Regions from separate parts of the Vibrio apostichopi genome, predicted to be linked through region 1. Evidence: riboswitches for the same ligand, from Rfam matches in the RefSeq annotation. Region 1 holds a riboswitch; each other region holds the start of a gene.

Region 1 (7,552 bases):
AGCAGACCGTCAACGTCTTCGTCAGCTAGCTCGTCAAGCTAACAAAGAGAAAGCGGCAAATAAACCTGCTAAGTCTTCTCGTGAAATCTTCCAAATCTTAAAAGAGCTAAAGCTAGGCGACTAATTTTTGCCTCCCTTTACTCAGAAAGATAATAAAAGACCTAGCAGATGCTAGGTCTTTTTGTATTCGACGCTCTCAATATCAAAAAATGCTCAATATCGAGCTCAGTCGTTATTCTCCGGCTCGAACAAATGAACTCAATTCGCCTTGTGGGTGATCGACAGTTAGCGCGTCTATCGAGTCTTCGACTAAAACCTTACCCAGTGCCACAAACACAAACTTGTTCGCGATACTGCGCGCATCACCTAAGTGGTGTGTCACCATCAAAACAGTAATGTTTCGCTCTGCTGCTAATCGCTTAACTAAGCTCAGCATCTCTTCACGAAGCAAAGGATCAAGTGCAGAAAAGGGCTCATCAAGCAGCCAAATATCATGCGGCTGCACAAAACATCGAGCTAGCGCAACACGCTGACGTTGCCCCCCCGATAAGTGCTCAGGCAATCTATCCAAATACTCCGCGACCCCAACTTGTGCGGCAGCTTGCTCAACTTCGAGCTTTTGGGTTGCGGTAAGCTTTAACCCTGGATGCAGCCCTAAACCAATATTTTCACGCACGGTAAGATGGGCAAACAGATTATGTTCTTGGAACAGCATAGCCAATGGGCGTTGATGCGCCTCTTTACCTATCAAGGACTGCCCTGCTACCGAGATCTCACCCGATGTAGGCTCAATAAAACCAGCCACCAGCGCCAGCAGTGTGGATTTACCCGCACCACTCGGCCCCATCAATGCAACAATGTCGCCCTGCTCTGCTTGAAAATCAAAACGAAACAACTCTTGGTGATAGTGGTAGTCCACATCTTTCATCACTAACATCATCGGTTCCTTAACTTTTTAGCATTGAGATTTGAGGTTCGAGTAAATAAAAATTCAATCAGACTAAAACTGCCCACACTCAACAACAATAAACTCACTGACACCACTGCCGCCGCTTCCATTTGATAGCTGCCTAACAATTGGAATAGATACAAAGGCAGAGTTCTAAAGTCTTGGCTACCAAATAAGGCAATCGCACTTAAGTCGCCCATCGCTAGCATAAAACTGATTGAGAATGCGTGAGCCATAGGTTTACGCAGTGCGCGCCATTCCACTAGTCTGAATCGGGTGAACCCCGTCATCCCTAAACTCGCACACACATACTGATATTGCTGAGACAGGTGCAGCATAGGTTGAGCTAAGGTTTTAATCACATAAGGTAGTGCCATCAAGCTGTTCACGGCGATCACAATAAAGAAAGCCAAGCTGAACACATCGGTAAATGAACGCAACAATAAGAAGAGACCAGTACTGATCACTAGCCCCGGCGTCACTAAAATAATAGTGCCAATCAACTCGATTTTATCGGCTCTAAAATTCTTGTTCTGCAAGCGCCATGCACGACTGGTCAGCAATATCGCAATACCAATAAAAACGGCGATAACACTGGCCAAGGAAGCGACACGAACCGAAGTCATTAACGCTGCCCAAAACGGTTCACTGCTGAGCACAGTTAAAGCTTGTGAGTTAATACCACTAAAGATAACCATAGCTAAAGGCGGCAATACCAGCATTGAGACTACGATGATCCAAAAGCTATCCCAAGCTTTTGACCACCAGCTGTCCTTAACCAAATATTTCTCTTCCGACAGCTGACTGGCCGTCACTGAAATAGGTTTAGATAGGCGTTGAATACTCACCGCTAATACACCACACAACAGCATTTGCCATATTGCGAGTAACGCACCCGCTTGCAGGCCAAAATCGAATTTAATCGCTTGATAGATGGCTAGCTCGATAGTGGTCGATTTCGGGCCGCCGCCAAGAGCCATCACGGTAGCAAAGCTAGTAAAACACAACATGAAGACCAAACCACAAACATGTGGCAGTTGTTGCCTTAAACGCGGCCATTCGACCCATTTAAATTTATTCCAGTGACTCATACCCAAATGAGCACACAGCTTGTGCTGCTCGGCAGGCACGGTATCCAAAGCCTGTAAAAGCAGACGGCTAGCATAAGGCAAATTAAAGAAGACATGCGCGAGCAAAATGCCATTCAAACCATAAATCGAGAATGGCAATTCAATGTCGAAGTTAGCCAAAAATTTAGCTAACCAGCCACTGTTGCCATAAATCGCGAGCAAGCCAAATACACCGACCAACACAGGCAGAACCAAGGTCGACGCGAACAGCCTGAGCAACAGAGCTCGTCCAAAAAATTGCCTGCGACACAGAGCGTGCGCAATGGGTATAGCAAAGCCAACACTCAGTAAAGTTGAGAACGTCGCTTGATAAAAACTGAATTTCGTTACATGCCAATAGTAAGGGTCGGACCATACTTGGCTGATATCAAGAGAAGGGGCATTGCTAAGCAATGCCCCAACTGCTGAAACCACGAAGGCGGTAATGAGTATCGCAACCCAGATCCCGACCTTAGGTGTTCTCTTTATCATAAATTGATTTTTTACCGTAAATAGTTCGCTCAAAGTATATCGAACGAACCTTTAAATACAGAAAGCTAATTTTTTAAAATACGTTAAAAAGTAAGTGCACTCTGCCATTCACGGATCCAAGGCTTGCGCTTAGCGGCGATTTCTTCAGGCGTAAAGCTCAGAGCTTTCTGCGGTACCGTTAACTGCTCGAACCCTTTTGGTAGTTCGATGTCGGTCACTGGGTACATCCAGTTACCCGTTGGCATCGCTGATTGGAACTCGTCACTCAGGATAAATGCCATAAATTCATCAGCCAGCTTTTCGTTCTTGCTGCCTTTGACCTTAGCTGCCACTTCGACTTGAGTGTAATGACCTTCTTCAAAGCTTGCTGCTGCGTACTTAGAATCACTTTCTGCAATGATGTGGTAAGCCGGAGAAGTCGTGTAAGACAGGACTAAGTCCGACTCGCCTTCTAGGAACATAGAGTAAGCCTCAGACCAACCTTTAGTCACAGTAACCGTTTTCTGAGCGAGCTTCTTCCACGCGTCTGTCGCTTCATCACCATAAACAGACTTCATCCATAGCATCATGCCTTGACCTGGCGTTGAAGTACGTGGGTCTTGGTAGATAACCTTGAGGTCGTCACGCTGCTCAACCAATTCTTTCAAACTCTTAGGCGGATTTGCTAATTTCTCTTTGTTATAGATAAACGCAAAGTAACCAAAATCATAAGGAACAAAGGTACTGTCGTTCCAGCCGTTAGGAAGTGTCACTGATGACGTATCAACACTATGTTCAGCCAATAAGCCCGTCGCTTTCGCTTCAGCCATTAGATTATTATCTAGGCCTAACACGATGTCTGCTTTGCTATTACCACCTTCAAGACGCAAGCGGTTAAGAATAGACACGCCATCTTCTAGCGCGACAAAATTCACATCACAGCCACACTTTTCTTCAAATGCTTTCTCAACAGCAGGACGAGGGCCCCAATCCGCAGCAAAAGAATCATAGGTATATACAGTTAGAGTATTGTCTGCAGCAACGGCAGAAAAAGAGATGGCTGTAGTAACAGCAAGGGTTGTTAATGTGAATTTCACTGGACGCTCTCCATGGTCTGAGCGGCACAGGTTTGAGGGAGGAGAACGGTAGAAGTTGTTCCTAACTCAATTCCTACGCCAGCATTATCTGGTTCAGGTTTACGGGTCCCAAGCACTTGCTTGATCTCAGCTCGCATTCACTATTTGAATGGTTCGCTCCCCGATGAGTGTTCAGAATTGTAATTCGAATTTTAACAATAAGCTATCAAGTTTGGATCAATTACGTTGATCGTAACCCCAACGTGGCACTAAACCTTGCTCGATACCAAGATGATCCAGAATTCGCGCCACCATAAAATCGACCAGATCTTCGATCGACTTAGGTTGGTGATAAAAACCCGGAGCCGCAGGCATGATCGTGACGCCCATGGTCGAAAGTTTGTGCATGTTCTCTAAGTGCAACGTAGAAAATGGCGTCTCACGAACCACCAACAACAGCTGACCTCGCTCTTTCATAACCACATCTGCTGCTCGCTCGATCAGATTATCTGATAAGCCATGAGCAATTGAAGCCAAGCTTCCCGCTGAACATGGACAAACGACCATCTGCTTCGGCGCTGCAGAACCAGAGGCAACCGGTGAGAACCAATCATCTTTGCCACACACCACCAGCTTTTCTGGGGCGCAACCTAAATGCTTAACTAAAGCTTGTTTCGCAGCATCTGGCCCAGCAGGTAACTTAAGTTCATGCTCTGTCGCCAACACCACTCGCGCTGCCGACGATATCAGTAAATAGACCTGATAATCTGCCGCTAATAAGCATTCAAGTAAACGCAGTCCGTAAGGCGCACCAGATGCGCCAGTGAAAGCGAGGGTTATAGCTTTATCGTGTTTTGTCATGTTCTCAATTACTTCAAATTATAAGGTCTTGGATCCGTTAGCCCTTGAGTGCCAACGCATCCAACAGTTTCTGGTGAATACCACCAAAGCCACCATTACTCATTACCAAGATTTGGTCGCCCGCTTGTGCCTCTGAAACAATTTTAGCAACGAATGCATCCATGTCATCACTTACGTGCGCGGGTTGATGGCACGCATCGGCAACGTCTTGTACAGACCAATCAATGTTATCCGGTTGGAATAAGTAGGTAGAATCCGCCTGCTTGAGCGAATCAGCCAAGGTTTCTTTGTGCACACCGCGCTTCATGGTGGCGGAACGAGGCTCTAAAACGGCAATGATTTTCTTTGTGTCGACCTTATTACGTAAGCCACCGAGCGTAAGTTCAATCGCTGTAGGATGATGTGCAAAATCGTCATAGACAGAAACACCTGCTACTTCGCCTTTAAACTCTAAGCGACGCTTGGTATTAATGAACGTCGCCAGTGATTCGCACCCTAAGTCAGGCGTAACACCAACATGTCTTGCCGCCGCTATCGCCATCAGAGCATTGCTTACGTTATGATCGCCAACCAAATCCCAGTCTACGGTTCCAACACATTCGCCTTGGAAGAACACCTCAAATTTGGAACCATCTTTAACTAACTTCTTGGCATCCCAATCACCGAGTTCACCACTCGACTCAGTTTCACTCCAGCAACCACGAGATAACACATCTTGGATCGCGGTATCTTGCTTCGGTGAGAAAATACGACCATTGCTTGGCACTGTGCGAACCAAATGATGGAACTGTCGCTTGATCGCTTCAAGGTCATCAAAGATATCTGCATGGTCGAATTCGAGATTGTTCATCACTAACGTTCTTGGGTGGTAATGAACAAACTTAGATCGTTTATCAAAAAAAGCACTGTCGTATTCGTCGGCTTCAACCACGAAGAACATGCTTTCACCAAGGCGAGCAGAGATACCAAAGTTACCCAATACACCACCGACAAGGAAGCCCGGAGCGTAACCGCAATCTTCAAGGATCCAAGCCAGCATGCTCGATGTTGTGGTCTTACCATGCGTACCTGATACGGCCAGAACCCAACGGTCATGCAGTAAGAATTCTTGCAACCACTGCGGTCCTGATGTGTATCTAAGGTTGTTATCTAAGACATACTCAACGCACGGGTTGCCACGGCTCATCGCATTGCCAATGACCACCAAGTCAGGTCTTGGTTCTAATTGGCTCGGGTCGAACCCTTCAATAATCTCAATCCCCTGAGACTCCAACAAGGTGCTCATTGGAGGGTAAACATTCGCGTCACTACCAGTAACCTTGTGACCTAATTGACGAGCCAATACCGCAGCACCACCCATGAAGGTGCCACAAATTCCTAAGATATGAATATGCATATATTGCTTCCAAACGCTTGGCTAAATGAGCCATGTCTAAATCAAACTACTTGCACTCATTATCATTAAATGGCGATTAAAAGCGAGTCACAATGCAAAACAAATTTAGTCGACATAGTAAGTGAGATCTGTGTCGCTTAGTTCATTACCATTAAAAAGATCTAACCTTTAGAATTTAGGTAAGCGTCTAGATGAATAAAGCCCATATAAGAGGCTAATTCTAAAGTGCTCAAATCCCCCCTAATATTCAGAGAAGTTTAAGGAAATAACATGTCTGAGATGCGCACCCTTGGTGAATTCATTGTTGCAAAACAAAATGACTTCCCCCATGCAAGCGGTGATCTATCATCCCTTTTGTCATCAATTCGTCTTGCTGCGAAAATTGTTAACCGCGAAATTAACAAAGCAGGTCTTGTCGACATTACTGGCGCTGTTGGTACAGACAACGTTCAAGGTGAAGAGCAACAAAAGCTAGACCTATACGCGAACGACAAGTTTAAAGCTGCACTTGAAGCCCGAGACCAAGTTTGTGGTGTGGCGAGTGAAGAAGAAGACGAAGCCGTTGCCTTCAATAAAGAGCTCAACAAAAACGCAAAATACGTCGTGCTGATGGATCCACTTGATGGATCTTCAAACATTGATGTGAATGTATCGGTTGGTACAATTTTCTCTATCTACCGTCGAGTATCTCCGATTGGTACTCCGCCAACACAAGAAGATTTCCTACAACCTGGACACAAACAAGTTGCCGCAGGTTACGTAATTTACGGTTCTTCAACCATGCTTGTTTACACAACAGGCGCTGGCGTAAATGGCTTCACCTACGATCCATCACTGGGTACCTTCTGTCTATCTCATGAAAACATGATGATCCCTGATGAAGGCAAGATTTACTCGATCAACGAAGGTAACTACTTCCGCTTCCCAACGGGTGTTAAAAAGTACATTAAGTACTGCCAAGAAGATGAGCCGAGTGACAACCGCCCTTACACCTCTCGTTACATTGGTTCTCTAGTATCAGATTTCCACCGTAACCTGCTCAAAGGCGGTATCTACTTATACCCAAGCACACAAAGCCACCCTCAAGGTAAGCTGCGTTTGCTTTACGAGTGCAACCCAATTGCTTTCCTTATGGAACAGGCTGGTGGTATCGCTTCAGACGGTGTTCAACGTATCATGGATATCAAACCAACAGAGTTACACCAACGTGTACCTTTCTTTGTTGGTTCAACAGACATGGTTCGTAAAGTAGAAGAGTTTCTTGAACTTAACCAAGACTAATCCTCTCGTTTATTTCTCAAAATAACGCTATTAAAAAAGCCAGCATTCACATGCTGGCTTTTTGTTTGATCACTCAAAACACATAGCTACTGAGGGTTGTCCCGCTTACACCAGTCACCCGAAAGTATTTCTTTATTAGCTGTTAGATCAAGCTGATACAAATATACCCATACTAATCCAAATATAGTCTCTATTTGCTCGCGACGATACTCAACAGGAACATCTTCTAGCCGATCGAGCGACTCCAAAATTTCGTCGTTAATGATATAGACCTCGCCAGCGACACTTTTCTTTCCAAAAATCATCGCCGGATAGGCACCTAAATCAAAAAGGGCAAATGTATCTGGTGTATCAAAGCGCCCCAACAACTCACAATGCTGCAAATAGTGATGATTGGATTGGCCTTGTC
Region 2 (7,552 bases), on a different replicon from region 1:
CCACAAACAGTAATCATCGCTTTTACTGCCATCCAAATCGAATCAAAGAAGGCTTAATACCGGAAAGACCAGAGCAATTATGGGTTGCAGATATTACTTATCTAGCAACGCGGTGTGGTAGTACTTATCTCAGTTTAGTGACGGACGCTTACTCAAGAAAAATCGTGGGCTATCACATAGGTGATGATATGAAAGCTCGCACGGTCAAGCAGGCCTTTTTAAACGCGTTGAAAGAGCGGAAGAATACAGGTGAGCTTGTACATCACTCAGATCGAGGTGTTCAATACTGCTCTGTGGAATACCAAGAGTTGCATCGACAGTATGATGTATCTTGCTCAATGACTGATGGCTATGACTGTTATCAGAATGCGTTGGCGGAGAGGATCAACGGAATATTGAAGATGGAGTATCTGTTGAATAAGCCTAATGATTTAGATGAAGCAAAGAAAATGGTCGCCGAATCAGTAAAAATCTATAATGAATATAGGCCTCACACCGCTCTAAAATACAAAACGCCCGATGAAGTACATCGAGCGTTTTAGTCAATCAAGTGTCAACCCATATCAGGACGGGTCAAGTTCTAGCTATCACTCAGTAGAGCGTTAACTTTCAATTCTTCTACTTCGCATAATTCGAAGGAAACAGTGCTCGTTTCGCTTCTTCATCACGTTCGGTTTTAAACTCAATGTCTTTGCCGGTTTCTCGGGCGCGAATTGCGGCTGGGCGAGTGTTGATGGCGTTAAACCAACGCTTCAAGTTCGGGTAAGGTTCTAGGCCTTCTTCACCAAGTACGACAGGCGCTTTATCAATCCAACCCCATGCAGCGACATCGACAATGGTGTACTCATTTCCGACGATAAATTCACGACCTTCCATATGCTTTTCTAACACTTCGTAGTGACGTTGTGCTTCACGTAGGTAACGGTTCACAGCGTAGTCTAGGCCTGCTGGTGCCGCATTGCGAAAGTGTACGGATTGACCAGAATAAGGACCAAGGCCACTCGCGATAAACATCATCCAAGAGAGTAGTTCAGCTCTGTCTTTTGGTTGTCCCCCAAGCTTGCCTGTCTTCTCTGATAGGTATAGAAGGATAGCGTTAGAATCGAACACGCGCTGCCCATCGTCTTCAATGGCTGGCGTTTTACCATTCGGGTTAATCAAACGATATTCCGGTGTGTGTTGCTCGCTTTTTAAGGTATCAACAGGAACAAGTTCAAAATCTAGGCCTGTCTCTTCTAGAAACAGAGCGATCTTCATTGGGTTGGGTGTTTGGTGAAAATAGAACTTAAGCATGGGGTAACTCCTTGTATTGGTGGTTCATTAAAACACCACTTGAACGATCGTTCAATAATTGATTTTGAATTATTTAAAAATAAGTCGATTCGTATTTAGCGGCCATACGTTTAGAACTTTGTTATTCGGGAAGGATTAACATAGAACAATTCGGTGTGTTGAATTTTAAGTTGTTGAAAAAATGAGCTTAAAGTTGCTGCTTGGATGTGTCGTTTCTGCGGAGTTTGAATTTGTGATGGGTGGTTTTCGGTGGAATAGGGCATATGGAATTCGCAGTCAGATATTCCAATATAATTGTTTTTCACTGCTTCAACTCAGAATTATCTGGATACACAGGTTTGCTGAGACGCTCAAAATCGTGATCTGTTGCCACACCTTATGCAACAAATGAATATAAACCTCGGAGATTCTGGTGTGGTTCACGGTTTTTTAATCTTAGGGACTTACATTGGTGAGCAAATCTGATGTGAACACTTAACGACACAGGATCTTTCCATGAAAAAGAACATTATCGCCCTCGCTCTTGGTGGCATGCTAGCCTTTGGCGCAACACCTTATTCTTTTGCTGCTAACGATGGCGCAGTACAGGCTTCTGCGGATTACGCGCAGTTGGTAACTAAGCGACAAGTTGTCGACCAATTACTTCTTGATGCGTTGCAGGCGTTTAAGTCTCCGGCAAGAATTTCTCACGCGGGCTTCACGGCTAAAATGCCAAGCAACATGGAAATTGTGACTAACCGATTGTTAGAGGCTTACCAGCTGGAACCTTACCGTACTGACTTGCTGATCTCGGCAGCGAACGCTCAGATCTACAACAAGAATGCAGAGCGAGCTATTGAGCTGTTTGAACAAGCACTGACGGTTGCACCAGATGATGTTGATCTTCACGCTTACCTTGCGGTTTGGCAGAGATTTGAAGGCAATGATAGTGAGTCCAACAAGCATATGGAGAAACTGGAAAGCCTGAATAAGGGTAAAGCAGAAGACATCAAACGTATTTTTGCTACGGTCGACCGTGTGCTAGAAACACCTCTTAAAGAGTCTGCAGATAAGGGGCTGTTGAGCGACCACGGAGCCATCGTCACTTTGGGTTACGCGCTTAATCCAGATGGTTCTATGCATGACATCTTGATTGAACGTCTTGAAACGACATTAGCGATGTCTAAAGCCAACCCAGACGCGATGATCGTCTTAACCGGCGGCGTGCCGAAGAACCATAAGACTGAAGGTAAGTTAATGGCGGATTGGCTTATCTCAAAAGGGGTGAGTAAAGATCGCATCATTGAAGAGAACTACGCGACCAGCACGGTAGGCAATGCCTTGTTCAGTAGCTACGCGCTTGCTCGTCATGATATTAAGCACGCGACCATTATCAGCTCGGCGAGCCACGTTCGTCGTGGTCAAACTCTGTTTGAAATTGCGAGCTGGCAAACTGGCCCTCAGGGGATTACGTTCGATACGGTTTCTTACCCAGACAAGCCGCTACAAGATCTTAAGAAAGCGAGTGGTGGTGAGCTATTAGGCATCTACCGTGATGCTCTTCGTACTTATGGCATGTGGAGCTACCGTTCTTACCCATTAGAGTCTCGCTAGGCTTAGCGTTACTTCACAGTAGGCAAAGTATAAGTTGTTAGTACAATCGAGCACAGCTAGATGGTATGCTGTGCTCCTACTTAATTTAGTGTTTCAAAGGCAAAAAAATGAACCCGATTTTAGCAATGTTGAAAGAGAACAATATCAGCGACGAGCAGATCAGCGAGATATTCAAGACGTTGACCGAGAACCCTCTTGCAGCAATGGCGACAATCAGCCAACTTGGTTTACCACAAGATAAGCTTCAAATGCTGATGGGTCAGGTAATGCAAAACCCTGCGCTAATCAAAGAAGCAGTTGAAGAGCTTGGCCTAGATTTTTCTAAGGTTGAAGCCGCTAAAGAGCAACTTCAAAAATAAGAGAGTTTGAATGAGCTGATATCGTCTTAGCTTAATCAAAATTCAATGAAAAGGTCGTTTAAGTTCAGCAATAGGCTGTCTTAACGGCCTTTTTTGATCTTGTTACTTAGCTAGCATGAATTTGATGAGCATTGAGTGTGACTCTAGGGAAGTGATAATGTAACGTTGTCTCTCTTACTTTAACCTAGCGAAATGTACTCCGGTGTTGCTCATGAAATCTAGCTTAAGCATTCGAACTTACACCAAGCAATTTAATACTCATGCTCATGATGGCCATCACCAATTGGTGTTGCCGATCCAAGGGAGTATCAACCTTGAGATGGTCGGGTACGTCGGCAAAGTGGCGGTGGGCGAGTGTGTGGTGATTCCAGTTACTACGGCTCATGCGTTTAAAGCGGACGAAGCAGCACGGTTTATTGTTGCTGATATGGCTGTGTTGCCTCAGCATTTGTTAGATCAAGATCTCTCTGTATTTGCGATTACGCCACCTTTGATGAGCTTCTTGCTGTTCGTTGAGAAGCAGTTGGAATATCAAGTCGACAGTGGCATTGAATCGTCAATATTGGATGTGTTCTCACTACTGTTAGAGCAACAACAAGTAAGTAAAAGCATCGACCCGCGTATTCGTGCGGTGCAAAGGCTCATTGCGGATAATTACGCCCAGCCTCTCTCAATTTCGCAGCTCGCAGAAACGGCGTGTTTGAGCCCCACTCAGTTTAAGAAACGATTTAAAGAGTGCCTTGGTATCAGTGCGCTTAAATACATCACTCGATATCGTATGGAGAAAGCGCAAGCCTTGTTAAGCCATACCGATTTGCCTGTCCAGTTGATCGCTGAAAACGTTGGGTATACTGATGTGTCTGCGTTCAGTCGCCGTTTCTCTCAGCACTTTGGAATGTCTCCAAGAGCGTTTTTAGGCTCGATGAAAGAGAGTCTTTCAAAACAACAATAGCGTCCGTTCTGCAAACTAACTTCATAGCATCTTCACTATTATCTAATTCAGAAATGAAAATGAACTGGGTAATAGCAATGAATCTCGCCATCAATCGTGTTAACGAATTCCAAAGTGGTATTTTAGCCATACTGTTTGCTTCTGTGTTGTGGGGTACGACAGGCACAGCCGCAAGCTTCGCGCCTGATCTCAGCCCATTGGCGATTGGTGCGTTTTCAATGGGTGTTGGTGGCTTACTGCAAGCAGGCCTAGCGTTTCGAAAGATCCAATCCGCACTCGACAAGCTTTTGCTGAACAAGAAATTGCTAGCGGTGAGTGCGTTGGCTTTGGCGGTTTATCCTTTGGCTTTCTATTCATCTATGAAGTTATCTGGTGTGGCGATTGGTACGGTCGTGTCGATTGCTACAGCGCCGTTCTTCTCTGCTCTCTTAGAGTGTCTTATCAGCAAAAAGAATAATATCAACAAACGCTGGTTAACGAGCTTTGCTATTGGCGTGGTGGGTATTGGGTTATTGGTGTTTTCTGAGTCGTCATCGGCGAGTGAATCTGGCGACGAACTGAAGCTTTTGGGTATTGGATTAGGTTTGGTTGCTGGCCTGTGTTACGCCATTTATTCATGGGCGACGAAGGCTTTGATAGACGAAGGTATTGAATCGCAAGCGGCGATGGGCAGCATATTTGGTTTAGGTGCAATGCTATTACTGCCAACGCTTTGGTTTACAGGGGATAACCTGTTCGCGTCGAATACCAATATATTGGTCGTGAGTTACTTGGCGTTAATTCCTCAATGCATGGGTTATATCGCCTTCAGTTTTGGCCTGCGACATGTCACCGCGAGCAGTGCTAACTTGATTACCTTGCTTGAGCCCGTTGTTGCAGCGGTGCTTGCCGTCTGTGTTGTCGGTGAGCTGATTCCTTTTACAGGCTGGCTAGGTATGTCTCTGATTGTGCTGTGCTTGTTTATACAGTCGAAGCCATCTAAAGGAACGTTATAAGTATTTGTTTTGTTGAGCCTAATTGAAATTTTTTCATGTGTAATTCTTATAATTGAATAAAATCAGTATCTCAGTTGTGAGAGTGCTGTTACTATCGCTATCAATAGTCGGGGGGCATATACCTTATTTGGTGTGTGCTGAGATCGTTATTCGAGACCCGTTGAACCTGATTCAGTTAACACTGGCGTAGGGAACTATGATTACTTTGCCTACGTGGTTCATCAATGTACTTTGATTGGTTTCACCTCCACACTCTCTCTGCGGCCAAAGTTCGGTTCTCTTACGTCTTTTAGACAGTAGGAGCGACCATGACACAGCATTCCAATTCTCAAGTATCACCTAGCAATACTCATGCACCAATAGATCGATCTTCGTCGATCAATACTCCAATTGTTTTAACCATTGCAGGCTCTGACAGCGGCGGTGGTGCGGGCATTCAAGCTGATATTAAGGCTATGTCTGCAACCGGTAGTTTTGCTTGTTCGGTGATTACCGCAATCACTTCGCAGAACACCCAAGGCGTTTCAGCCATTTTTCCAATCCCACTTGATCATGTCGCGAGCCAGTTAGATGCGGTGTTTACTGATCTCAATATCGTGGCAGTAAAAGTCGGCATGTTGGCAGATGCGCAAATCATTAAAGTCGTTGCGGACAAAATTAAACAATACCAACCTAAGCACTTGGTGATTGACCCTGTAATGGTCGCAACCAGTGGTGACCTTCTTTTAGAAAACGCTGCGATTACAACGCTAAAGCAAGAACTGATTCCTCTGGCAGACATCATTACCCCTAACTTGCCAGAAGGCGCAGCGCTCACGGGTAAAGCAGTCCCTGAAAGCGAAGCTGAAATGCAGGGTATGATTGAAGACCTGCGTGCTTTGGGTGCAAAAGCGGTACTTCTAAAAGGCGGCCACTTGGAGAAGGACGAAAACAGTAACGACTTACTGATTCTGCCAACCACGTCTGCTTTGATTAGCGCAAAGCGTTTTCCTACCAAAAACACCCATGGCACAGGTTGTACGCTCTCTTCTGCCATTGCTTCTTTCTTGGCTCAAGGCAACACGCTTACGCAAGCTGTCGACCTTGGCAAACAATACATTTCTCACGCTATTGCTCATGCTGATGAGCTACAAATCGGTCAAGGCCATGGCCCGGTAAACCACTTCTTCGCTGGACACGGTAATGTCCGTTAATACGATTGGCGTTCAACTCAGCAACGCGACCTTACGTTACCGCGATAGCGAGCACGCAACCTTATCGGGATTGTCGCTTAGCTTAAACGCAGGTAAGTGGACGGTGTTGCTGGGTCGAAGTGGTTGCGGAAAAACCACGGTGTTGCGTTATCTGGCAGGTTTGTTGGACGACAAGGTTGAATGGCAGGGCACATTGGCAACGTCCGATGAACGGCCTTTAACGGATCGCATCGCTTACATGGCGCAGCAAGATTTGTTACTGCCATGGCTGTCGGTTATCGACAATGTGTGCCTCAGTCATCGCTTTCAAAATCCCGCAGACAAGCATCAAAGCCAAGCATCTCATAAACAAGCTCAAACCAACCAAGCATTGGAGTTGCTGACTTCGGTTGGTCTGGCTGACTACGCGAATGCGATGCCGGATCAATTGTCTGGCGGTATGCGCCAGCGTGTCGCTTTGGCTCGAACCTTAATGCAAGACAAGCCAGTCGTGCTGATGGATGAGCCTTTCTCTGCGTTGGATGCAGTAACAAGACACAAGTTGCAAAGTTTAGCGTGTGAACTGTTAAGAGATAAAACCGTTGTGTTGATCACTCATGATCCACAAGAAGCGGTGCGTTTGGCGGATAACTTGTATGTGTTACAAGGCACGCCTGCAAGTGCTCAGTCACTGTCTGTGCCTAATACCGCTACACCAAGAGTACTAGATGGGGAATGTGCAGAGTTACAACAAGCCATCTTAGAGCAGTTGGAGCGTGATTATGAATGATCTAACGCGAAGTGAAGTTGGGGCTCGTTCAACCGACATAAAGGCTAGCACTGAACGCCCTCGCCAGATGAATCCCGTTATGCGTTTGCTCATCAGCGGTGCTGTGATTCTGGGCTTATGGCAAATGGTGGTGGTTATCTTCGAGATGCCGAGCTTCATTCTGCCAGCGCCTGCAGAAGTCTTCATCAAGCTCATCGAACGCTACGATGTGTTACTCAAGCACACTTGGGTGACTGCGCAGGAGATCTTACTTGGTCTATTGCTTGGTTTATCTATGGGGCTGTTTTTCGCCCTGCAGATGTTGATGTTCGAACCGCTGAAACGTTGGTTGTTGCCTATCTTAATTGCGAGCCAAGCGATCCCTGTATTTGCGATCGCGCCTGTGTTGATGCTGTGGC
Region 3 (7,552 bases), 340 kb from region 1:
CTCATCACATCCTGGGGCTGAAGTCGGTCCCAAGGGTATGGCTGTTCGCCATTTAAAGTGGTACGCGAGCTGGGTTTAGAACGTCGTGAGACAGTTCGGTCCCTATCTGCCGTGGGCGTTGGAAAATTGAAAGGGGCTGCTCCTAGTACGAGAGGACCGGAGTGGACGAACCTCTGGTGTTCGGGTTGTCATGCCAATGGCATTGCCCGGTAGCTAAGTTCGGAATCGATAACCGCTGAAAGCATCTAAGCGGGAAGCGAGCCTTGAGATGAGTTTTCCCTGGCACTATAAGTGTCCTAAAGGGTTGTCGTAGACTACGACGTTGATAGGCAGGGTGTGTAAGTGCTGCGAGGCATTGAGCTAACCTGTACTAATTGCCCGTGAGGCTTAACCATACAACACCCAAGGGGTTTTGTGGACTCAGATGTACCAGACCTTGAATGCGTTTGAAGAGAAATACTTTTAGATTAGCTTTCCGAATTTTAAAATTTGCTTGGCGACCATAGCATTGTGGACCCACCTGATTCCATGCCGAACTCAGAAGTGAAACACAATAGCGCCGATGGTAGTGTGGGGCTTCCCCATGTGAGAGTAGGACATCGCCAGGCTTTAAATTAAATCTTTAGGTTGACCGACCTGGAGATATGGACGCTCACTTAGTGAGTTGACCACTGCGGAGTGGTAGTTCAGTTGGTTAGAATACCGGCCTGTCACGCCGGGGGTCGCGGGTTCGAGTCCCGTCCACTCCGCCACTTATTCGATAACCTCGCCTAGTGCGAGGTTTTTTCGAATCTGAAGTAAGATAAAGTTTTAGGGGTGTAGCTCCAATTGGCAGAGCAGCGGATTCCAAATCCGCGTGTTGGGAGTTCGAATCTCTCCACCCCTGCCATATTTAAGGCTCTAGCAGAAATGCTAGAGCCTTTTTGCTTTATGAATCTTATAATACAACATTAGCAGAGCAGCGGATTCCCCGACTTACCAAAACAGCGCGTGTTGGGAGTTCGAATCTCTCCACCCCTGCCATATTTAAGGCTCTAGCAGAAATGCTAGAGCCTTTTTGCTTTATGAATCTTATATATACACCATTAGCAGAGCCGCGGATTCCCCGACTTACCAAAACAGCGCATGTTGGGAGTCTAAACCTCTACTCCTACCATATTTAAGGCTCTAGCAGAAATGCTAGAGCCTTTTTACTTTCTGAATCTAATATAGCTATTAGCAGAGCTGCGGATTTCCCGACTTACCAAAACAGCGCGTGTTGGGAGTCTAAACCTCTACTCCTGCCATATTTGAAGCCTTAGCAGAAATGCTGGGGCTTTTTTTATACCTGTTACTTTTTACACCAGTCCGATCGAGTATTCTGAGTGCCGTCTCATCCCACCTTGCCAAATTTAAGGCTCCAGACTACGCATCCTGGTAGAAATGTTGGAGCCTTTTTACTCGCTTCTACTTATTAATGGTTTCACTTAATTCTTCTAATTTGGATATGCTGATATTAGAACTATAACGCTTCCTTAATATCTGAATAGCTAGTCGAAGAGGGAGGTCTTTGGGCTTTCTATATTTGGGATATTTCAACGATTATTTGTTACTTTGGATGATATTTGACCTTAAAAAGGTAAGTACTCACTTATCCCAGCCTCTTTTATAAACAATCAACAGCACAATCCCCACTTCTTTATGAGAATTATTCTCAATATTTTGTTACATTTTGGTCGTTATTACTAAAAGGCAACAAATATGGATATTTCCCGTCGTAAGTTTATTCAATCATCCCTCGCTATATCTGCACTAACAGTCCTACCTGCTTGTTCAATGAAGCGGTCTGTTGATGAACAAGGAAAGTATGTTTATGACTTAACTGCTGAACCTTCAATGGCTGAGTTAGTCGCGGGATTTGACACCAATGTTTTAGCCTTTAATGGTCAGATTCCGGCTCCGACGATTCGATGTCGACAGGATGAAAAGGTCACAATTCGTTTTACGAATAAGTTATCAGAACCGACGACTATCCATTGGCATGGTTTAAGAATTCCTATCGAAATGGATGGAGTTCCCTTCTTAAGTCAGCCACCGATCATGCCAGGTGAAACATTCATTTATGAGTTTACGCCGCCAGATGCTGGCACATTTTGGTATCACCCACATATGAATAGCGTTAAACAACTTGGTATGGGTTTGGTTGGGCTAATTATCGTAGAAGAAAGTACTCCAGTGCAGTTTGACGAAGAACATGCATTGATGCTGAAGCATTGGCATATCGATCAAAAGGGTCAATGGAAAGACTTAATGATTCCCCGACTCAGTGCGCGTATGGGCACTCCTGGTGAGTGGAGTAGTGTGAATGGAGTTCATGAACCTGTATACCACTTGAAACAGTATGCAACGACTAGATTGCGTATCGCGAATGTCGATAATACGATCACTTACCCTATTGCTATCGAAGGGGCTGAGGCATGGGTCATTGCCATTGATGGTAATCCTGTAAAGACGCCATATATACTTACTCAACATAAAATTGGTCCAGGGATGCGTGTAGATATCGGACTGATCGCTCCTAAAGCTGGTGAGCGAGTTAACGTTCTCCAAATGAAGGGGCGTTTCCCATTTTCTTTGTGTGAATTTGAAGTCGTAGGTTCAGAATTTACTCAAGATCGAGCATTACCAGTATTACCATTGAATCCAGTACCTAACCTAGATCTTGCTAACGCTGAAGAGATCGATTTTGTGTTCGAGTGGGAAGGCGCTGTTTCTCCAGTATCCAAAGATGGAAAATCGATGCCTAAGTTTTGGCTTACTAATAAAAGAGCATGGGAGGGGATGAGCAAAGACAATATTCCTGAACCGTTGGCGACTTTAGAGTTGGGTAAGACTTACATATTCGATCTTAAGAACGTCACTCAATATCATCACCCGATTCATATTCATGGTCATACATTTACGGTATTGGAACTTGATGGTAAAAAAATTGAAGAGCCTTTCCATACCGATACAGTGTTACTTGGAAAAAATGGCCGAGCTAAAGCTGCATTTGTTGCAGATAACCCAGGACGCTGGATGTACCACTGTCATGTAATTGAGCACATGAAAACAGGATTGATGGGATATATTGAAGTTAAGTGACACCTGTAACGTTTAATATTTACGCATGCATTCTTAGTTTCTACCCTCGCTTTTATCGGCGTTAAAGCTAGAATATAGGGATTATTGTTTGGGAGGATTCATGGGTCAGTTATCTATTTTAGGTTTTATTGCCATTGGTGGTGCATTTGGTGCTTGTTCGCGCTATTTGATTTCAGAGTTATGTGTAGTGATGCTAGGACGTGGTTTTCCTTACGGTACGCTAACCGTTAACGTAATTGGCTCTTTAATTATGGGTTTGCTCATCGCTGCATTTGAGAATGAGATGGTGGCGACAGAACCATGGAGACAGATTATCGGTCTTGGTTTCCTTGGAGCACTGACTACATTTTCTACATTTTCGATGGATAATGTGCTTCTTATGCAGCAGGGCGCTTTCTTTAAGATGGGACTCAATGTGTTACTCAACGTGGTTCTCAGCATCTCAGCAGCATGGATCGGCTTCCAATTTTTGATAAAGTCTTAAAACTTTCTTACGATTTGTTAACAACTCGGCTTGGTTTATCCAAGCCGTTTTTATATACTCGATCGAACTTGTCGGAGTGCCATATGGCTGAGACCGTTAACTCGGGATCCGTTGAACCTGATCAGGCTAATACCTGCGAAGGGAACAAGAGTAGATATCTAACTAGAATCCTTCTAGAGATCTATCTCCAGATCACAACTGTATTTCTTACCGTGATCCCTCTTGTAGCATCTAATCCGTCAAGCATTTTTATCCCTATAGATAATGGCTAAAAGCCAAGGAAAAATGCTATGTCGAGTCGTAAACAAGCAAGACTGGAAGCGAAGAATTTTATTGATTCTTTATCCGTACAACCTTACCCAAATTCGAAAAAGGCTTACATCCAAGGATCTCGAGAGGACATTCAAGTCCCTGTACGAGAAATATCACTCGCTGATAGCCTAGTTGGTGGCAGCAAAAAAGAGCCTGTATTCGAACCTAATGCACCCATTCAAGTTTACGATACCTCCGGTGTTTACACAGATCCTACACACGAAATAGACCTGTATAGCGGTCTTCCTAAGTTGCGAGAGCAATGGATTGAAGAGCGTGGTGATACGGAACTGTTAGACGATGTAAGCTCTGTTTACACCAAAGAACGTTTAGAAGATGAAACCCTAGACGACCTTCGCTACGGCAACCTACCTAGAATTCGCCGTGCTACAGATAACCAATGTGTTACCCAATTGCATTATGCTCGTCAGGGCATTATCACGCCTGAGATGGAGTACATTGCCATACGTGAGAATATGGGACGTCAGAAGTTCGCTGATGAGCAGCTTAACCATCAACACCCTGGCCATAACTTTGGCGCGAACCTACCGAAAGAAATTACCCCTGAGTTCGTACGTAAAGAGGTTGCTGAAGGTCGAGCTATTATCCCTTCAAACATCAATCACCCAGAATCAGAACCGATGATTATTGGCCGAAACTTCTTAGTGAAGGTCAACGCTAATATCGGTAACTCTTCAGTAAGCTCTTCGATTGAAGAGGAAGTTGAGAAGCTAGTATGGTCAACCCGCTGGGGCGGCGATACCGTAATGGACCTTTCTACTGGCCGTAATATCCACGAGACTCGTGAATGGATCCTGCGTAACAGCCCAGTACCAATTGGCACGGTTCCTATGTATCAAGCGCTTGAAAAAGTGAATGGTGTAGCCGAAGACCTTAACTGGGAAGTGATGCGCGATACCTTGATTGAACAAGCAGAGCAGGGTGTTGACTACTTCACTATCCATGCTGGTTTGTTGCTTCGCTATGTTCCGATGACGGCTAAACGTGTGACCGGCATTGTTTCCCGTGGCGGTTCTATTATAGCGAAATGGTGCCTTGCTCATCACCAAGAGAGCTTCCTTTATACCCACTTCCGCGAGATCTGTGAGATCTGTGCGAAGTACGATGTTGCTCTATCATTGGGTGACGGCCTGCGTCCGGGTTCTATTGCAGATGCCAATGATGAGGCTCAGTTCTCAGAGTTACGTACTCTAGGTGAGTTGACTAAAGTCGCTTGGGAATACGACGTTCAGGTGATCATTGAAGGCCCTGGACATGTGCCAATGCACTTAATCAAAGAGAACATGGACGAGCAGTTAGAACACTGCCATGAAGCTCCTTTCTATACTTTAGGCCCACTGACGACAGATATTGCCCCTGGTTACGATCATATTACCTCAGGTATTGGTGCAGCCATGATTGGTTGGTACGGTTGTGCGATGCTCTGTTATGTCACCCCTAAAGAGCACCTAGGCTTACCAAACAAAGAAGATGTGAAGACTGGACTGATTACTTACAAGCTCGCTGCACACGCTGCTGACCTTGCGAAAGGGCACCCGGGCGCACAAATCCGAGATAATGCATTGTCTAAAGCACGTTTTGAATTCCGTTGGGAAGACCAATTTAATCTAGCTTTAGATCCGGAAACCGCGCGTTCTTTCCATGATGAAACTTTACCACAAGAGTCGGGCAAGGTTGCTCACTTCTGCTCTATGTGTGGTCCTAAGTTTTGCTCGATGAAGATTTCTCAAGAAGTTCGAGAGTATGCGAAAGACACTGAACAAGTGGCGGCTGATCAGGCTATCGAGATTAAGATGTTGGATAACCCGTTGGAAGGGATGCGTCAGAAATCACAAGAGTTTCGTGATACTGGCTCTGAACTTTACCACCCAGCAGTAGGTGCAAAAGAAGCTCAACTAGAGGAATAATGACAGTGAAGATACTCATCCCATCTCAAAATATTGAGTTAACGGGAGAGGTGCAGAACTGTCTATTGGTTGCTAAGCGACAAGGCTTAGCAACCGATGCAGTTGAGTTGGGCGTAAGTTCAACTCAATACTTCTCTATCGTTGATGCTCAGCAGGCGTTATCTATTGGCTTTGCCCATGATGTTGATTCATTGGCGGAGAGTCAGCTAGCGGAATTGAACCATGTTGTTGATTACAGTAATTCAGTCGCGCTAACTGACGTTTGTGACGCCTTTATACAAACTCCGAATATCATCTATATCGGTGTCTCAGATGATTCAGTTGTACTGGATATCTGGTCACACCTAGATGCTAATCGTGCTATCAAGAGTGAAACTACAGCTCATCGGGAGTTGGATAATCGCGGCCACTTTGCTTGGTTACTTACTTTGTTGGCGCTGGAATTCCCATTAGAAGACGCACTGGTTTTAGCTCGCGCAGCATCGAATGTTTCACGTGGAACATGGCCAGCACATTACCAAAACTTTCCAATTCCAGTTCTGGAAGATGAGCGACTGGATATTAGTGTTGGTTGGGCGCATCAAGGAACATCACTTTCGTTCCCTGAGTTGAGTAAGAATAGCCTAGGGCTATACCCAGTGGTTGATGATGTTGAGTGGATCGAAAGGTTGCTCAAGCTTGGCATCAACACTGTTCAGCTACGTATTAAAAACCCGCAGCAAGCGGACTTAGAACAACAAATCGAACGATCAATCGAGCTTGGTCGAGAGCATAACGCTCAGGTTTTTATCAATGATTATTGGCAACTTGCACTCAAGTATGGTGCTTTTGGTGTTCATTTAGGGCAAGAGGATATTGAAGAATCAAACCTCTCACAGTTGAGCCAAGCGGGTATAAAGATCGGTCTCTCGACTCATGGCTATTACGAGTTGCTGCGCATTGTTCAAATCAACCCAAGCTATATTGCGCTGGGGCACATCTTCCCAACAACAACTAAACAGATGCCATCGAAGCCTCAGGGTTTAGTTCGCTTATCTCTGTATCAACAGCTGATTGATACTATCCCATACACAGAACAACTCACCGGTTATCCGACGGTTGCTATTGGCGGTATTGACCAATCGACAGCTGCGCAGGTTTGGGATTGTGGTGTATCGAGCTTAGCGGTGGTACGCGCGATTACATTGGCGGAAGACCCACAGAAAGTGATCGAATTTTTCGAAAAACTGATGACCCCTAAATCTCCAATTATCAAAGAAGAGGTTATGCAGGAGCCTAGCTATGCTGAGTGACTTTGAATTTATTCGTTATCAACGACAAATTGCGTTACCTGAAGTGGGTGAACAAGGGCAACGTAACCTACTAAATAGTCATGTGCTGCTGATTGGTTGTGGTGGCTTAGGTAATGCTGCGGCTCTTTACCTCGCAGCTTCTGGTGTTGGAAAGATCGTGCTGGTCGATGATGATTGTGTAGATTCATCGAACCTGCAACGACAGGTCGCGTTCAGGGAAAGTCAGTTAGGTTTTCCTAAGGTTGAAGCTCTCAAGCAACAATTGAGTGAACTCAATGGTCGCAGCCAAGTAAGAACTATCAATCAACGAATGAGTGAAAGTCAGCTTGAACTTGAAGTGATGCTAGCTGACTTAGTGTTGGATTGTACTGACAACTTCGAGTCACGCCAGCAGGTTAACCAAGCATGTTTCA

The links. Region 1 has a riboswitch for thiamine pyrophosphate ahead of thiB (thiamine ABC transporter substrate binding subunit). Riboswitches for the same ligand answer to the same signal wherever they lie in the genome.
Region 2: it holds a riboswitch for thiamine pyrophosphate, as region 1 does, so the genes downstream of both, thiD (bifunctional hydroxymethylpyrimidine kinase/phosphomethylpyrimidine kinase) here and thiB (thiamine ABC transporter substrate binding subunit) in region 1, are expected to answer to the same signal.
Region 3: it holds a riboswitch for thiamine pyrophosphate, as region 1 does, so the genes downstream of both, thiC (phosphomethylpyrimidine synthase ThiC) here and thiB (thiamine ABC transporter substrate binding subunit) in region 1, are expected to answer to the same signal.

What each region holds. Positions count from the first base shown of each region.
Region 1 is NZ_AP028067.1:3,385,473-3,393,024, forward strand. It holds gene yjgA (ribosome biogenesis factor YjgA) at 1-124, shown strand, start outside; gene thiQ (thiamine ABC transporter ATP-binding protein) at 233-937, opposite strand; gene thiP (thiamine/thiamine pyrophosphate ABC transporter permease ThiP) at 937-2,550, opposite strand; gene thiB (thiamine ABC transporter substrate binding subunit) at 2,634-3,626, opposite strand; TPP riboswitch at 3,680-3,799, opposite strand; gene QUF19_RS15150 (flavin prenyltransferase UbiX) at 3,843-4,466, opposite strand; gene mpl (UDP-N-acetylmuramate:L-alanyl-gamma-D-glutamyl-meso-diaminopimelate ligase) at 4,504-5,862, opposite strand; gene fbp (class 1 fructose-bisphosphatase) at 6,133-7,143, shown strand; gene QUF19_RS15165 (gamma-glutamylcyclotransferase family protein) at 7,230-7,552, opposite strand, start outside.
Region 2 is NZ_AP028068.1:1,320,584-1,328,135, forward strand. It holds one part of gene QUF19_RS22855 (IS3 family transposase) at 1-542, shown strand, start outside; gene QUF19_RS22860 (glutathione S-transferase family protein) at 619-1,293, opposite strand; gene QUF19_RS22865 (ElyC/SanA/YdcF family protein) at 1,789-2,886, shown strand; gene QUF19_RS22870 (DUF2999 family protein) at 2,994-3,245, shown strand; gene QUF19_RS22875 (helix-turn-helix domain-containing protein) at 3,457-4,197, shown strand; gene QUF19_RS22880 (DMT family transporter) at 4,275-5,192, shown strand; TPP riboswitch at 5,291-5,402, shown strand; gene thiD (bifunctional hydroxymethylpyrimidine kinase/phosphomethylpyrimidine kinase) at 5,501-6,385, shown strand; gene QUF19_RS22890 (ABC transporter ATP-binding protein) at 6,375-7,154, shown strand; gene QUF19_RS22895 (ABC transporter permease) at 7,147-7,552, shown strand, end outside.
Region 3 is NZ_AP028067.1:3,727,022-3,734,573, reverse strand. It holds rRNA gene QUF19_RS16795 (23S ribosomal RNA) at 1-395, shown strand, start outside; rRNA gene rrf (5S ribosomal RNA) at 493-608, shown strand; tRNA gene QUF19_RS16785 (tRNA-Asp) at 676-752, shown strand; tRNA gene QUF19_RS16780 (tRNA-Trp) at 813-889, shown strand; gene QUF19_RS16775 (multicopper oxidase family protein) at 1,741-3,123, shown strand; gene crcB (fluoride efflux transporter CrcB) at 3,224-3,607, shown strand; TPP riboswitch at 3,670-3,768, shown strand; gene thiC (phosphomethylpyrimidine synthase ThiC) at 3,898-5,847, shown strand; gene QUF19_RS16760 (thiamine phosphate synthase) at 5,847-7,139, shown strand; gene QUF19_RS16755 (HesA/MoeB/ThiF family protein) at 7,129-7,552, shown strand, end outside.